Linked DNA regions of Desulfovibrio desulfuricans. The protein of the gene in region 1 interacts with the protein of each later gene in a pairwise test. Links are inferred from orthologs where the notes say so. Each region holds a gene or a part of one and is shown on either strand. Other genes may lie near its edges.

Region 1 (3,302 bases):
GCCTTTGCCCCGTCGAGCAGCAGCATGTCTATATGCTGTGGCAGGTTGCTGCCCAGGGTTTGCAGGGCATCGCCAGAGCGAATTTCCACCAGATCGGCCAGTCCGGAAGTTTGCAGATTCTGCTGCGCCCGCGCCACTTTTGAGGGTTCAAACTCGCTTGTAATCATCTGGCCGCCACCGTTGTCGCGCAGGGCTGCGGCAAGAAACAGGGTGGAAATGCCGAATGAGGTGCCAAATTCCACCACTACTCGCGCATTGCTGCAGCGCGCCAGCATGTACAGAAGTTCGCCGGTTCTGCGGGAAACGGGAATGGCAAAGTTTTTCAGGCTGGCATAAAAACCGGCATATGCGGTTTTGCAGCCTTTTTGCTGTTCCAGCGCTTGGGCGCTCAGGCCTGTTGCCGCACAAATATCTTCGATCGTGGTTGTTTCCGCCTGGGTAAGCAGGGTATCAAGCAGATGGGCCAGTGGTTGCGTGCTGAGGCTGTTCATGTGTTGCTCCTTGTTATGGTTGCACGCCTGTGCGTGTATGGGTAGAATATGACGAAATATTCACATTTTACCATTCGCATTGCGCCGCATCCATGAGCAAATACCAAGAAACGAAAATTATTCAACGAAAACAACCACGTCAGGCACGGTCTGCCGATGTGGTGGCCGCGATTCTTGAGGCTGCCGCTCGCGTTTTGGCCACTGAGGGAGCGCAGCGTTTTACCACTGCACGCGTGGCCGAACGGGCCGGGGTCAGCATTGGTTCGCTGTACCAGTATTTTCCCAACAAAGCGGCCATACTTTTTCGGCTTCAGTGTGAGGAATGGCGGCAAACCACCAGCCTTTTGCAAACCATTCTGCAAGACGCGGGCATGCCGCCGCTGGATCGGCTGCGTACACTTGTGCACGCCTTTGTGACGTCGGAATGTGAAGAAGCAGCCATGCGCGCGGCCCTGCACGACTCTGCGCCCCTTTACCGACATGCGCCGGAAACAGCAGAAATCAAGGCCGAGAGCCGCCAGATTTTTTCAGATTTTGTGGCCGAGGCCTTGCCCCTCGCCACAGAAAGCCAAAGGGCATTGGTCGCGGAGTTGACCTCTGTAACTCTGGCTGCGGCGGGCAAACACTTTTCCTCGCAAGGGCGCAGCCCGCAGGAAAACGAGGCCTGTGCCACAGCCGTGGCAGACATGCTTTGCGCCTATTTCAGCGCCATTGCTCAGGGGCCGCTAGCCTGCCCGCAGGCGGGGGATGGGCCATACACGGCAAGCGCCATTTGAAACCCTTCGCCTTTCAGTCTATGCTCTGGCGGTAGCAACCTTTACTTCTCGCAAGGAATCCATGATCGCCTATCTTGAAGGCCGCCTGGCCGAAATATGGGGCAATGCCTGCCTGATCGTTACCGAAGGGGGCGTGGGGTACGAAGTGGCCCTGCCCGCCCACACGCTTGCCAGTCTGCCCGGCAGGGGGGAACCCCTGGCGCTGTACACCAGCCTTGCCGTGCGTGAAGACGCGCTGGAACTCTTTGGTTTTGCCACCTTTGAAGAGCGCCAGACCTTTGAAGTGCTGGTTTCCATCTCCAAGGTGGGCGCGCGCACTGCCCTTGGCATCCTTTCCATCTTCCGGCCCGACGACCTGCGCCGGGTTGTGTTTGAGGATGATGTGCTGGCTCTTACCCGCGTTTCGGGCATCGGCAAAAAAACCGCCGAGCATGTTTTTCTTGAGCTGAAATACAAGCTCAAGGTCGAGGACGCCCCGCAGGCGGCGGCGCTGACCACCGGGGTGCGCCCCGGCTCTGTATTCCGCGATGTGCTGGACGGCTTGGGCAATCTTGGCTACGAGCCGGACGAATGCGCGCCCCTGGTCAAAAAACTGCTGCACGAAGAGCCTGATCTGGATGTGACAGGCGCTCTGCGCGCCACCCTCAAGGCTCTTGCCAAGGGGAAGGTCTGATGACCGATCTTGCGAACCCGTGCGTTGCGGAGTGCACCACAGGCATTGACGAAAGTGTACGCCCGCACAGCCTTGACGACTTTATCGGGCAAGATGAACTGCGCGCCAATCTGCGCGTGTATCTGGGGGCTGCGCGCGAGCGCGGCAAAGCGCTGGACCACACGCTTTTTTACGGCAATCCTGGGCTTGGCAAAACCACGCTGGCGCAGATCATGGCCTCCGAGCTGGGGGTCAATCTTATCTGCACCTCCGGGCCGGTGCTTGAGCGCAGCGGGGATCTTGCCGCCATCCTCACCAATCTGAACAGGCACGACATCCTTTTTGTGGATGAAATCCACCGCATGCCCATTGCCGTGGAAGAAGTGCTGTATCCTGCCATGGAAGATTTCAAGCTCGATCTGGTCATCGGGCAGGGGCCTGCGGCGCGCACGGTCAAGATTGACCTTGAGCCCTTTACTCTTGTGGGGGCAACTACGCGCATGGGCTTGATTTCTTCGCCCCTGCGTGACCGGTTCGGCATTGTGGCGCGGCTGGAATATTACAGCCCGGACGACCTTGCCCGCGTGGTGCAGCGCACGGCGCGCATCCTGGGCGTGGAGGTCTCCACTGACGGGGCGGCGGAAATTGGCCGCCGTTCACGCGGCACGCCCCGCATTGCCAACCGCCTGTTGCGCCGGGTACGCGACTTTGCCCTGGTGCACGGTGACGGCCTGGTGACTGGCGAGCAGGCTTCGGCGGCGCTCAAGCGCATGGACGTGGACGAGCTGGGGCTGGATCAGATGGACCGCAAACTGCTGGAGGTGCTCATCAAGCACTATGACGGCGGCCCGGTGGGCATCAAAACTCTGGCAGTGGCCTGCTCGGAAGAAGTGCGAACTATTGAAGATATTTACGAGCCATATCTTATCCAGTGCGGCTTTTTAAAGCGCACCCCGCGTGGGCGCATGGCAACAGCTTTGGCTTACAGGCACTTGAAAATGCTGCTTTCTTAGGTGTATGATCTGCCCGGCCAGTTTTTTACACCGTACTGAATGAAAAGGCGGAGAAAGCATGCGGTTGCAAGTAATTGAAGGAAAATTCAGCGTCTGCAAGGTGGAAAACCTGCGCGCCGTCAATTTTCATGTGCCGTGGCTGTTTGTGGGCAAAACTGATGCGGAAATTTCGGTGGTCTGCCTGACTGCGGATGTTCCCCACGCCACCCTGGCAAGGGAGGACGGCTGGCGCGCACTGCGCGTAGCGGGGCAGATGGATTTTGGCCTTACTGGTGTTATGGCGGGTTTGTCCACTGTGCTGGCGCAGGCGGGCATCAGCATTTTTGCCGTGTCCACCTTTGATACGGATTATATATTGATGAAGGCTGAA
Region 2 (3,301 bases), on another replicon or contig:
ACCAAGGATAACGACTTCCTCGACTTCAAGAGCCAGACGCCGCAGGGCTGGGGCTATGCCGTATTTGGCAAGGTCATCAAGGGGCAGGAAGTGGTAGACAAGATCGCCGCCGTGCAGACCGGCAAAAAGGGCTACTACGACGACGTGCCTATGGAAAGCGTGATTATCAAGAAGGCCGTTATCGTGGAATAAAGCGCAAAAAATGATCATGCGGCGGCGCTGCCGCCCGCGTGCAGACGGAGGGTTCGTTGAGCCCTCCGTTTTTTTATAGCTCGGAGCCAGCGCTCTTGGCGTCGCCGTGGTCAGGGTCTGTCTGACTGCGGCTTTTTTCATACATGTTGCCCCAGGCTTTCAGCGATTCCATGATGGGCACAAGCGAGACGCCCAGCGGCGTGAGTGAATAATCCACACGCGGCGGCACCGTGCCGTAGACCTTGCGGTGCACAAGACCGTCTTCTTCCAGTTCGCGCAACTGGCGTACCAGCATGCGCTCGCTGATTTCCGGCAGGGATCGCCGCAACTGGCTGAAACGGATAACTTCCTGCAATGAAAGAAAATAAATAACCAGTAATTTCCACTTGCCCCCAATGAGCTGCAAGGTCAGTTCAAAATGGCAACGGTAATTGCCCTGTACGGGCGGGCAAATGTCGGGAGTGTCCATACGCTTTCCTGTTTAAAGCTATACTATTTGTCAGTACCTGTTATTGACGTCATTATATGAATTTTTTGTCAGTACTTCAACTTTTGCAGATTAGGCATAGTATGGAGGCAAATCTGGCACTGAGGAGAAACATCATGAAAGTACTGGCCATAAACGGAAGCCCCAGAAAAAACGGCAATACGGCTCTTTTGCTGCATGAAGCGCTTGCGCCTCTAAGCGAGGCTGGTTGGGAAGTGGAAACTGTGCAGTTGGGCGGCAAGAAGATTCAGGGCTGCCGCGGTTGCGAAAAATGTGCGGAGCTGAAAAACGGGCGCTGCGTTTTTGACAACGACATGCTCAACGAACTGCTGCAAAAAATGTTGGCGGCGGACGCCATGATCCTGGGTACGCCCTGTTATTTCACGGACATGTCTGCGGAGCTGAAAGCGCTGGTGGATAGGGCCGGATTTGTGGCCTATGTGAACGGCGGGTTATTTCAGGGCAAGATTGGCGCGGCAGTGGTGGCTGCCGGGCGGGCCGGGGCAACCCATGCCTATGACAGCATCAACCACATGTTCCTGATGTCCAAGATGCTGGTTCCCGGTTCAACATACTGGAACATGGGCTTCGGCCATGCGGAGGGGGAAGCGGCAAAGGACGCTTTTGCGCTGGAAAATATGCGGCATCTGGGCAGGGCCATTGACTGGCTGGGCAAGGCAGTAATCCCGCATATGGCGGAATATCCCGCCGCGTAAACGGCAAGCCCAGGCGCGTGGGCGTAGAAAAATCAGGCGGGCAGGGAAAGCAGTTGAATACGGACTCTGGCGGACGCTACTTGCCCGCCATGGCCGCAAAGCGGCGCACGGTCAGGTGGCATACGGCCACTGCCAGCGCGTCGGAGGTATCCAGCGCCCAGTTGGCGTTTTTGACGTTGAGCAGGCGTTGCACCATAAAGGCCACCTGCTCCTTCTCTGCCCGGCCCGTTCCCACAAGGGATTTTTTGACAAGGGTCGGTTCATAATCGCTGATGGTGAGGCCGTGCGCCGCGCAGGCGGCCACGGCAACGCCCCTCGCCTGACCAAGCTTGAGGGCCGAAGCCGCGTTCTTGGCGGTAAAGACCTGCTCGATGGCGGCTTCTTCCGGCTTGAGGCGGGCCAAAACTCCCGAAAGTTCATGGTAGATGCGGGCGAGGCGGTCAGAAAATTCCTTTCCTGCCGAGGCCGTGCGCACAACGCCGCAGTCCACCAGTTGCAGCACGCCCGAAACCTCGCGCACCACGCCCCAGCCCGTGCGTTGGGAGCCGGGGTCGATGCCGATGACTGTTACAGACTGCATGGCCCGTTAAAGCAAGAATGAGGTAACAATGTAGTCAGCCGCAAGAATCAGCACGCAGGAAATAACCACGGCGGAGGTGGTGGCGTTGCCCACGGCCTCCGGGCCAACGCTGTCGCGCCTCTTGTTGGTGTAATAGCCCTGGCGGCAGCAGATGGTGGTCACAAGCAGGCCAAAGAGCACGGCCTTGATGAAACCGCCGTTCACATCCGTTGCCGTCACCGAGCTTGTGATGCGGTAAAAATACGCGCCCTCGTTGATGCCCAGCATGAGCACGCCCGTGAGATAGCCGCCGATGATGCCGATAACGTCAAATACCGCCGTCAGCAGCGGAAAGGCGATGAGCGATGCCAGCAGGCGCGGGCTGACCAGATAGCCCATGGAATTGATATCCATGACGTCCAGGGCGTCAATCTGGTCGGTAATGCGCATGACGCCGATTTCTGCCGTCATGGAAGACCCGGCCCGGCCCGTGAGCATGATGGCCGTGAGCACCGGCCCAAGCTCGCGGATCAGGGTGAGCGACACGGCAGAGCCGAGCATGCCCACCGAGCCGAACTTCACCAGAGTGTAGTAGCCCTGAAGCCCCAGCACCATGCCGCAGAACACGCCGATCAGCATGATAAGAAACAGCGACTTGGAGCCGATGACAAAGAGCTGCTGCATGGTGCGCGGAAAAATCTTGGGGCTGGCGAATATCTGGGCCAGACCTTCAAGCATGAACAGTGCCGTGTTGCCAAGAGCGTCTATGCCGTTCAGGCAGGGGCGGCCTATCTTGCGCAGAAAATCGCCGAAAGTTTCGGTTGCGGTCATGGTTTGCCTCACCGCCCTGATTTTTGCGGTTTGCTTGAAACAGGTTTTTGCGAAATCTGAATGGGTACGCCCAGCTTCATGTGGCGCAGGTCTTCACGCAGGTTGAAGGCATCGTCTTCCGTGCCGCGAATGCTGACCATAACCAGCACGAGCTTGCCGTTTTTCTGGGTGCGGGTGCGCAGGCCCTTGCCTTCCAGGCGGGTGCGCAGCTTGTCCGCGTCTTCGTCAGATTTGAATGCAGCCACCTGATATACATAATCAAACTGAGGGCCCGTCTTGGCGGGTGCGGGTTTTGCTGCCTGCACCCCGTTTTGGGCGTTGGCCTGAGCGCCTGTTTGCGCGCTGGCTTGAGCGCCCTGTCCCTGCGCATTCTGGTTGGCGCCGGGCTTGATGCCCCAGGCCGCCAGACTGTTGCCCGAAGGTTGCGCAAAGGGATAGGCCCCCTGCGGGGATTGCTGGCCCTGTTTGCCCTGGGGAGCCTGCGCGGCTGCTTTCTGCCCCTTTTGATCCTGCCCC

What was found.
Region 2: the proteins of ruvA (region 1) and ruvC interact in binary tests that used the Escherichia coli proteins (3 or more experiments, as listed by UniProt). The link is inferred for Desulfovibrio desulfuricans from one-to-one orthologs.

The regions. Positions count from the first base shown.
Region 1 is NZ_JANFYZ010000015.1:58,852-62,153, forward strand. Bases 150-3,134 are described here. They hold ruvA (Holliday junction branch migration protein RuvA), read left to right. Parts: upstream 150-1,328; coding sequence 1,329-1,940; downstream 1,941-3,134. Other genes in these bases: NE637_RS13550 (O-methyltransferase), read right to left, coding at 150-491; NE637_RS13555 (TetR/AcrR family transcriptional regulator), read left to right, coding at 584-1,267; ruvB (Holliday junction branch migration DNA helicase RuvB), read left to right, coding at 1,940-2,932; NE637_RS13570 (ACT domain-containing protein), read left to right, coding at 2,991-3,134. Outside these bases: more of NE637_RS13550, read right to left, coding at 1-149; more of NE637_RS13570, read left to right, coding at 3,135-3,302. UniProt on the Escherichia coli protein: The RuvA-RuvB-RuvC complex processes Holliday junction (HJ) DNA during genetic recombination and DNA repair.
Region 2 is NZ_JANFYZ010000018.1:17,716-21,016, forward strand. The notes cover bases 224-3,207. They hold ruvC (crossover junction endodeoxyribonuclease RuvC), read right to left. Parts: upstream 1,976-3,207; coding sequence 1,472-1,975; downstream 224-1,471. Other genes in these bases: NE637_RS14080 (winged helix-turn-helix transcriptional regulator), read right to left, coding at 266-661; NE637_RS14085 (flavodoxin family protein), read left to right, coding at 796-1,395; NE637_RS14095 (MlaE family ABC transporter permease), read right to left, coding at 1,982-2,785; NE637_RS14100 (SPOR domain-containing protein), read right to left, coding at 2,794-3,207. Outside these bases: NE637_RS14075 (peptidylprolyl isomerase), read left to right, coding at 1-192; more of NE637_RS14100, read right to left, coding at 3,208-3,301.